DNA from 3 places in the Cobetia sp. 14N.309.X.WAT.E.A4 genome. Region 1 is predicted to be linked to each of the others. Evidence: predicted binding sites of a transcription regulator. Region 1 holds the regulator's gene; each other region holds the start of a gene.
What was found. Region 1 encodes PhoB, which activates phosphate uptake and scavenging genes when phosphate is short. Its sites were predicted from a motif close to TGTCATANNNNTGTCANA; they were not measured.

Region 1 (3,236 bases):
CCTGACTCGTCTGGACCGCCCCATCGGCACCTGGCTGCTGATGTGGCCGACCCTCTGGGCCCTGTGGCTGGCGGCCGATGGGCTACCGGACCGCGATACGCTGCTGATCTTCGTGGCTGGTGTCTATCTGATGCGTGCCGCCGGCTGCGTGATCAACGACTACGCGGATCGCCACTGGGACAAGCATGTCGAACGCACCCGGGATCGCCCGCTGACCTCAGGACGCATCACGGAGCGCGAGGCGCTGACCCTGTTCGGTGTGCTGGTCGCGGCCGCCTTCGTGCTGGTGTGCTTCACCAACCTGACCACGGTGCTGCTGTCGATCGTCGCCGTGCTGCTGGCGGCCAGCTATCCGTTCATGAAGCGCTTCCATCATCTGCCGCAGGTGGTGCTGGGCGCCGCCTTCGGCTGGGCGATTCCGATGGCCTTCGCGGCGACGCTTGAGGAGGTGCCGACCTATGGCTGGTGGCTGTTCGCGGCCAACCTGATGTGGACGGTGGCCTACGACACCGCCTATGCGATGGTCGATCGCAATGACGATCTCAAGGTCGGCATCAAGTCCACCGCCGTGCTGTTCGGCCGCGCCGACACGCTGATGATCGGTCTGCTGCAGCTGGGCATGCTGGCGGTGTTGATCGGCATCGGCCTGCACCTGGCGCTGGGCATCTTCTACTGGCTGGGGCTGGCCGCGGCGGCCGTGACCTTCGTCTGGCAGCAGCGCCTGATTCGCGAGCGGGAGCGTGGCCCCTGCTTCCAGGCATTTCTCAACAACCACTGGTCCGGCCTGCTGATCTTCGCGGGCATCGCGCTGGCGACCTGGCCAGCTGCCTGACCCCTCTTTCCGGCCAACGGGCCCGAGTCCTCATCCGGTCTGCCAGCGACCTTCCTCGTGCGGCGAGGCGTGACATTCACACCTCGCGAGAGTTGAGGGACTCGCTGGCAAGCCGGGCGGCAAGCTGCCAAGCTGGCCATTGTCATCTCACTGTCATATAAGCAGGTTGTAATCGTCATCGACTTGTCATTCTGGCGCGTGCGCCGACTGCTGCATGGGATCTAGCGATGAGCTCCAAGACCGTACTGATTGTCGACGACGAATCCTCGATACGCGAGATGATCGCCGTCGCCCTGGAAATGGCGGATTACCGCGTGCTGGAGGCCGACAATGCCCAGGACGCCCACGCCATCGTCGTCGATGAAAAGCCCGATCTGCTGTTGCTGGACTGGATGATGCCCGGCACCAGCGGGCTGGAACTGGCGCGCCGCCTCAAGCGTGACGAGACCACGGCGGAGCTGCCGATCATCCTGCTCACCGCCAAGGGCGAGGAAGACAACAAGATCCAGGGGCTCGAGGCCGGGGCGGACGATTACATCACCAAGCCCTTCTCGCCACGCGAGCTGGTGGCACGCCTCAAGGCCGTGCTGCGCCGCACCACGCCCAAGGGCGTCGAGGAGTCGGTGGAAGTCGAGGGTCTGATGCTCGACCCCGCCAGCCACCGCGTGACCGCACACGGCAACTCCCTGGAGGTCGGCCCCACCGAATACCGCCTGCTGCAGTTCTTCATGACCCATCAGGAGCGCGCCTACACCCGCAGCCAGCTGCTGGATCAGGTCTGGGGCGGCAATGTCTATGTCGAGGAGCGCACCGTGGACGTGCACATTCGTCGTCTGCGCAAGGCGCTGGGCGAGGGGCATCAGCACTTGATCCAGACCGTCCGCGGTACCGGTTATCGCTTCAGCGCCCAGGCCTGAGACGCGGATGCGCTACTGGACGAACGAGCTATGGCGGCTGGGCTATCTGGCGGGCGGCTTCGGGCTGGTCGGCGGACTGCTCGGCCTGCTGGGCTGGGGCCTGGCGCTGGGGCTGGCGCTGTACCTGTTCGTCCATCTCAAGCACCTCAAGAGCCTCTACACCTGGCTGATCACCAACCCCCATGAAGAGCCGCCGCCCGGCGATGGCGTCTGGGGGGATCTGCTCGATCGTCTGTATCGCTACCAGAAGGGTCAGCGTCAGGCGCAGGAGCGACTGCGCAGTATCCTCAACCGCATCCAGGAATCCTCGGAAGCGATGCGCGATGGCCTGGTGATGCTCGACAACCACGGCGACATGGAGTGGTGGAACAGCGCTGCCGAGCAGTTGATCGGCCTCAAGGCCAGTCACGACCGCGGCCAGCACGTCACCAACTATCTGCGTGACCCCGTGTTCATCGATTACTTCAATCGGCTGGCCTATCGTGAGCCGCTGACCCTGCAATCGCCGCTCTCCGACAACCTGACCCTGCAGATCTCCATCACCCTGTTCGGTGACAACGAGCGCCTGGTGATGGTGCGTGATGTCACCCGCCTCTACCGTCTCGAGGAAATGCGCCGCGATTTCGTGGCCAATGTCTCCCATGAGCTGCGCACGCCGCTGACGGTACTGGCCGGCTACCTCGAGACCTATTCCGACTATGCCGATGACCTGCCCCCGCGCTGGCAGCGTGGCCTGGGACAGATGCAGAGTCAGACCGACCGCATGCAGCACCTCGTCGAGGATCTGCTGACCCTGTCGCGCCTGGAGACCGACGAGCTGTCGGGCGAAGGACGTCGCATCGACATGGCACAGCTGCTGACACGTATCCGGGAAGATGCCGAAGGCCTCTCGAAGGAGCGGCATGTCATCACGGTGGAGGTCGAGCCCGGACTGGCCCTGATGGGTGAGGAGCAGGAGCTGAGAAGCGCGATCTCGAATCTGGTCTTCAATGCGGTGCGTTACACGCCGGAAGACTGCCACATCACGCTGCGCTGCCAGAGCACCAGCGAGGGCGTGATGGTCGAGGTGGAGGATGACGGTGACGGCATTGATCCCGTGCATCTACCGCGCCTGACGGAGCGTTTCTATCGCATCGACAAGGGACGCAGCACCGCCACTGGTGGCACCGGGCTGGGACTGGCCATCGTCAAGCATGTGCTGATCCGCCATCAGGGCCGCCTGGAGATCGACAGCCTGCCCGGCGAGGGCGCACGCTTCCGTTGTCATTTCCCGGCGGAGCGTCGCTGCGCGACGACTGCCTGACGGTTGCAGCCCCACTGACACGAACGCCCCGCCGCGCCCTCTGCATGAGGTCACGGCGGGGCGTCGTGGTATCTGCGTTCGTCAACGCTCGCGATAAAGCCTGGCTCAGCGGCGCGGGGCAGGCAGCTGTCGGTAGTGGCTCTGCCACATCAGGACGGCACCCGCCACGGCCCCGGGAATGAAC
Region 2 (3,236 bases), on a different contig from region 1:
CCGCGTGGTCGTCAGTTCGCCATGCCCAGGGACAGCCTGACCCGCGAGATCGCACGTGCCGTCTCCACCGACAGTGCACTGCGTACCAAGCTGACCGACAACACCTGGGACGCTCAGGACGAAGGCCAGAAGGACAATGCCCTCGCCCGCTACAACGCGCTGCTCAAGGATTACCCGCGTGCGGAGCCGATCTACAAGACGCTGGCCAAGGCCTATCACAAGGGCGAGATCCCGGCCGACGCACTGTCACCGGAAGCGCGCATCGAAGCGGCGGTCGAGGCCGGTATCCTGTCCGCTGAGGATGGCGACTTCATGCGCGTCTTCGAAGCCGAGGTACTCGACATGCTGACCGTCGACCACTTCGATTTCGATGCCTTCGTGCGCAAGCCGATGGCGAGTGACGGCACAGCCTCCAACCCACAGCAGGACGCCGCCTGATCACCGGCCGACGCCCGCGTGAGCGATGCAAGACCTGATCGCTGATCGCAGAACCAAAAAGGCCCCGCTCAGTGAGCGGGGCCTTTTTATTGGCAGGAGGCGCCATGCTTCGCGTCATCTCGATCTCAGATATGACGCGCGAAGTGCTCGAGATCACGCACGAAGGCGTTCTTGTAGGTCCCGAAGTCCTTCGGGCGCGCCTTGAAGGTGCGCTTGATGCGCTCGCGATCCAGACGCAGCGGCTCGTCCAGCGCCGCGAGAGTGCCGACACGCGCCGCCGGATTCATGCCGACCAGCTCACGCGGGCGATCGCCTTCGGCCTCGGCCTCCAGCCAGTCGTTGATCCCGGCGCGACGCAGCACGCTGACCAGCGAGCCGTCGGTGAGACGCACCTGCAGACGACCGTGATCCGCCAGCTGTGACACCAGCGCGATGCCGTGGTCATGGCCACGATGGACCGGCGGCGTCGCCCACAGGGCAAGATTCAGCCCGCGCGCATTCTCGTCGAGCACCAACAGGGCGGCGGAGTGGATGCGCTCGGCATCGTCCACCAGCGCGAACAGGCGAGCGGTCTCGTTCTCGAACCAGACACCTCGGACACCGGCATAGCTCACCAGCGCATCCAGTCCCCCCTCGCGGCCATGCACTTCGGCACACAGCATCGCCAGACACGCATCGCGCCGGGCACCGGCACTCACTTCCACCACTTTCATCGCATTCTCCGCCACAGGCATTTTCAGCGCGCAAGACTAGCACACTCGCCGGATGATCGCCTGATCCACCGCGCCCCGTGCAGGGCCGACGGTGGTTACCCGCACATGAACATCCAACCGTCATAAAGTTGTAAGGAAAGCCTTCTAGAGTCGTCTACGCTTTTCGGACGATCATCATAAGAACAAAAAGGTGTTCGCTTGATCGTTCGCCATCGATCGACAGCAGTCAGCCTGCGCGACTCCCACAAGGCTGACCAGGGACCCTCTCAGGAGCTCGACCATGCGCCGCCCTACCCATCACGCAATGCTCAACACCCGTGGCACCCGTCATCTTGCCAGCCTCGCGCTGGCAGTCGGTTTCGCGACCGCTTCCGCCAGTGCCCTGGCCGCCACCGAAGTCGAGTGGTGGCACGCCATGGGGGGCGGACTTGGCAAGAAGGTCGACGAGATCGCGGCCGACTTCAATGCAAGTCAGGATGAATTCGTCGTCAAGCCGGTCTTCAAGGGCAACTACTCCGAGACCATGACGTCCGCCATTGCCGCCTTCCGGGCCGGCAAGGGCCCGGACATCGTGCAGATCTTCGAGGTCGGCACCGCCACCATGATGAGCGCCAAGGGTGCCATCATGCCGGTCCATCAGCTGATGGCGGACTATGCACCGTCAGAAGGCGCGAGTTTCGATCCGAAGGCCTACCTGTCTTCCGTCACCGGCTACTACACCGACACCGAAGGCAAGATGCTGTCGATGCCGTTCAACTCCTCCACCCCGGTCACCTATTACAACAAGGACATGCTGGCCAAGGCCGGTGTCGAATCCGTGCCGGCCACCTGGCAGGAGCTGGGTGATGCCCTCAAGAAGGTCGTCGATTCCGGCGCGGGCAGCTGTGGCCTGACGACCACCTGGCCGTCCTGGGTGATGCTGGAGAACTTCTCGGCACGCAATGACGTGCCCTTCGCCAGCCAGGCCAATGGCTTCGCCGGCACCGATACCCGCCTTGAATTCAACAAGACCGCCGTGGTCGACCACATCCAGCGCCTCGATGACTGGCAGGCCGACAAGCGCTTCGTGTTCGGCGGTCGCTTCGATGACGCGGCGCCGAAGTTCTACTCCGGTGAGTGCGCGATGATGATGGGCTCCTCCGCCAGCTATGCCGGCGTCAAGGAAAGCGCCAAGGGCTTCGAGTTCGGCGTGGCACCGCTGCCCTACGACAGCGACGCGATCGAGACGCCGCAGAACTCCATCATCGGCGGCGCGTCACTGTGGGTGCTGTCCGGCCACAGCGATGAGGAATACCAGGGCGTCGCCAAGTTCTTCCAGTACCTCTCCAGGCCCGAAGTCCAGGCCGACTGGCACCAGTTCACCGGCTACCTGCCGATCACCACCGCCGCGGCAGAGCTGACACGTGAGCAGGGCTTCTACGCCGAGAATCCGGGCACTGACGTCGCCATCACCCAGATGACCTCCGTGACCCCGACCGAGAACTCCAAGGGCCTGCGTCTGGGCAACATGGTGCAGATACGTGACGTGATCAACGAAGAGCTCGAGAAGATCTTCGCTGGCAAGGAAAGCGTGCAGGACGGTCTCGATCAGGCTGTCGAGCGCGGCAACAAGCTGCTGGAGAAGTTCGAGCGCGCCAACGGCTGAACACCGCCACACCATGGTGGGCCGCCTGGGCGGCCCACCATGCCTGGATGCCAGAGAGCGGAAAGCGCACCCGATACCGGTGCCCTTTCCCTTCTCTCCCGGCTTGATGGCGCATGGTCGGCCGAATCCGCGCCGACCATGCGCACACGACTGACGTGATCAGTCCCTCTTCCTTGCGAGACCTCTGCTGCATGGCCCATTTCAATCGACATCCCTTCACGCCGTGGATCCTGCTGGCTCCCCAGCTGATCATCGTCGGCGTGTTCTTCTTCTGGCCGGCCCTCCAGGCCATCGAACAGGCTTTCTATATCGAGGATGCCTTCGGGCTTTCACGTGAATTTGCCGGACTTACCAACTTCCTCGCGGTCCTCGGCGAAGCCGAATATCTGGAGACCCTGTGGACGACGGTCTACTTCTCGTTTGCCGTCGCCTTCGGCGCC
Region 3 (3,236 bases), on a different contig from region 1:
CTACGAGGCACTCGCGCGAGCTGCTGCAGGATGCAGCTTGCGCTCACCGATGGCGATGTTCGAGGCGGCTCGCCAGCATCGGCGCCTCGCCGAGCTGGACGGCCTCTGTCGTGAGCTGGCGCTTGAGCAATGGGCCGAGCAGGGCCTGAGTGAGCGCCTGTTCCTGAACGTGTCGCCGGAGGTGCTGTTGGACAGTGCGCATTCTCGGGGACTGACACGTCACCTCCTGCATCGCCATGGGCTGCACCCGCATCAGGTCGTCATCGAGTTGACTGAGCAGACCCCGGGGCTGGACCCGGCACTGATGCGTGAGGCCGTCTGCCATTACCAGTCGATGGGCTTCGCCATCGCGCTGGATGACCTCGGTGAAGGGTACGCCAGCCTCAAGCTGTGGTCGGCGGTTCAGCCTGACTTCGTCAAGATCGACCGACACTTCATCAGCGGTATTCATCAGGATTCGCTCAAGCGGCGTTTCGTGCGCTCGATCATCGACATCGCCCACGGCAGTGGCAGTCAGGTGATCGCGGAAGGCATCGAGCAGGAAGGCGAGATGGAATGCGTGTCCCAGCTGGGGGCTGAGTATCTGCAAGGCTGGCTGTTTGCGAGCGCCGAGGTGGACCCCGCTGGCCAGCGTGCCGGCCTCGAGCAGCGCCTGCATCGTCTGAGTCGCCGCCGGCATGCCGCGCCTCTGGCACTCGGTACCGGCAGCCTGCTGCGGCAGGTGGCGCCGGTACTGCAGGATACCTGTCTCGAGGAAGTGGCCGAGCGTCTACATGCCGAGCCGGAATTGATGGCGCTGGCAGTGGTGGACGCGCAGCAGCGGCCGATCGGCATGATCATCCGCCATCGACTGCTGGGATTGCTGAATCAGCGCTTCGGACCGGAGCTGCATGGACGACGGGCGATCCATGAGGTCATGCAGACCCATTCACTGCGTGTCGAGGAAGATGAGCCGCTCGAGCGTCTGTCGGCCAAGCTGCTCGGGCGCCGGGACATTCATCGTGACGAGGACTTCATCATCATGCGAGGGGGATGCTATCGCGGCCTTGGGCGTCCTCTGGATCTGCTGCGTATCCTCGCGGAACGTCAGCTGGCGGTTCGTGCTCAGTGTCCGTGAGCCTCTCCGGAGCGGCGGCCTTGAACATGACGTCATCCAATCGTCATGGCGGTGCCGTGCAATCGTCATCGTCCCCCCGCAAGCTGGCGTGAAGCCTTGACGCCACCTTCACGATGATGGATACCTCAGACAACAGAGGTCCAGGAGCCGACACCATGTCCAGAATTGCCGCTGCCTTCACACCTGCTGGCCTGCTGGTCAGCAACCTGAATGCGCTGATCGCCGAGTATCCGGCACTGGAGGCGCGCGTGATCAGTCATGCCGCCAGCCGCTTCTATCAGGTCCAGCTGGTACTGGAAGCGGGTGCCGATGAAGACGATGAGCGCAGTGAACTGTTGATGAAACGTGGCAAGCCGATGCTGTTCCGCTCGCTGGAGGATGTCTACAGCGAGCTCAGGCGCGCCGGTCTGTCACGCGCCTGGCTGGTATCCCAGGTGGCCAACGACGAGATGATCGGCCGACCGCCTCAGTACCATCAACCGTTGAGCTCGCGCATCCCCTTGAGCTTCTGAGTCAGCGTCTCCTCTGGGGGACCCAGCGGCCGATACGCTCACGGTGGCGGGCAAAGACCCGATAGCCGACATCCAGCATCGGACGCAGCCCCGGCAGCAATGACAGCCTCACCAGGCGCCGATAGCCGAGCACCGCATAGAGGGCTCGGCTGGCGTCCATGCCGACATACCACTCCCCGCGCGCATCCTGCACGTGCAGGCGCCCCATCATCGTCTCGAAGCTCAGCCCCAGAGCATCTGGGGAAAAGTCCTTTGCACGAATGTCGACCGTCCTGACCCGTTCCCGCCTCGGGTGTCTCGCCAGCCAGGCGACCTCGCGCTGGCACAGGGGGCACTTGCCATCGTGATAGAGCGTGACCGGTGCACTGGCCTGCCAGATGCGACTCATGAGGATTCCTTGTCGGTCGTGGAACTGGAGGGCGCGGGATGGTAACCCGCGCGATGGGCACCGCTGCCATAGTCAGCGGCGCTGTCGAGTCGGGCGAGAAAGGCCTCGGCCTGTTGCAGCAATGCCTCGCGCTTGTCGTCCTTCATGCGTCGCCAGCTGCCATAGACCAGCGACATGCGCGGGTTGCGTGACAGTGATTCGCGATGGCGTTCGATGAAGTGCCAATAGAGACTGTTGAAGGGGCAGGCATGCGTGCCGGTGACCTTCTTCGGCGAGTACTGGCACCTGTCGCAGTGATTGGACATGCGATCGATGTACTTGCCCGAGGCACAATAGGGCTTGGAGCCCATCAGGCCGCCATCGGCGTGCAGCACCATGCCCAGGGTATTGGGCAGCTCCACCCACTCGCAGGCATCGACGTAGACCGCCAGATACCAGTCGCATAGCGCCTCGGGCTTCACGCCGCACAGCAGGGCGAAATTGCCGGTGACCATCAGGCGGCGGATATGGTGGGCATAGGCATGATCACGCGTACTGAGGATGGCTTGATCCACACAGCGCATGCCGCTGTCGCCGCGCCAGAAGACCTCCGGTAGACCCCGTGTCGCACTCAGGCGATTCTCCTGCTTGTAGCCGGGCATGCGTGTCCAGTAGATCCCACGCACATACTCTCGCCAACCGAGAATCTGCCGGATGAAGCCCTCGGCGGAGTTGACCGGTACCTCGCCACGTCGCCAGGCATCATCGACGGCAGCACAGACTTCGTGGGGACTCAGAAGCCCGATATTGAGCGCCGCGGAAAGTCGGGAGTGGAACAGGAAGGGGTCACTGTCATCGATGGCATCCTGATGGCGGCCGAAGTCTGCCAGGCAGTGCGCGAGGAAGTGAGCGAGATCGTCGAGCGCCTGGGCGCGGGTCACGGCCCAGTTGAAGTTGTCCAGATTGCCGAAATGACGCAGCTCGCCCTCGGCTCCCTCGCCGAAGCGGGTGTCCACCAGCGTCAGCACTTCGCGCGTCAGCGCATCCTGGCGGTGGTCATGCTGCGGTGGTGGCGGTGACTGGAAGTCGGCGGGAATCGGTTCGCGATTGTCATGATCATGATTGAACTTGCCGCCGGCGGGCTCGCTGCCTTCCATCAACAGGTCCGTGTCACGACGCTGTTCACGGTAAAAGTATTCCATGCGCAATTGCTTGCGTCCGTCGGCCCAGGTCGCGAACT

Region 2: a site for PhoB is predicted at 1,270-1,287, ahead of ugpB (sn-glycerol-3-phosphate ABC transporter substrate-binding protein UgpB). Genes of this name have one in related genera too.
Region 3: a site for PhoB is predicted at 1,148-1,165, ahead of OW493_RS04005 (DUF6482 family protein). Genes of this name have one in related genera too.

What each region holds. Positions count from the first base shown of each region.
Region 1 is NZ_JAPNXT010000004.1:258,728-261,963, reverse strand. Features, by position in the region: gene ubiA (4-hydroxybenzoate octaprenyltransferase) at 1-832, shown strand, start outside; gene phoB (phosphate regulon transcriptional regulator PhoB) at 1,060-1,749, shown strand; gene phoR (phosphate regulon sensor histidine kinase PhoR) at 1,757-3,052, shown strand; gene cysZ (sulfate transporter CysZ) at 3,158-3,236, opposite strand, start outside.
Region 2 is NZ_JAPNXT010000017.1:57,935-61,170, reverse strand. Features, by position in the region: gene OW493_RS16695 (acyl-CoA dehydrogenase) at 1-438, shown strand, start outside; gene OW493_RS16690 (hypothetical protein) at 564-1,151, opposite strand; gene ugpB (sn-glycerol-3-phosphate ABC transporter substrate-binding protein UgpB) at 1,456-2,796, shown strand; gene ugpA (sn-glycerol-3-phosphate ABC transporter permease UgpA) at 2,988-3,236, shown strand, end outside.
Region 3 is NZ_JAPNXT010000002.1:145,337-148,572, forward strand. Features, by position in the region: gene OW493_RS04000 (EAL domain-containing protein) at 1-1,117, shown strand, start outside; gene OW493_RS04005 (DUF6482 family protein) at 1,273-1,629, shown strand; gene OW493_RS04010 (DUF393 domain-containing protein) at 1,631-2,017, opposite strand; gene OW493_RS04015 (cryptochrome/photolyase family protein) at 2,014-3,236, opposite strand, start outside.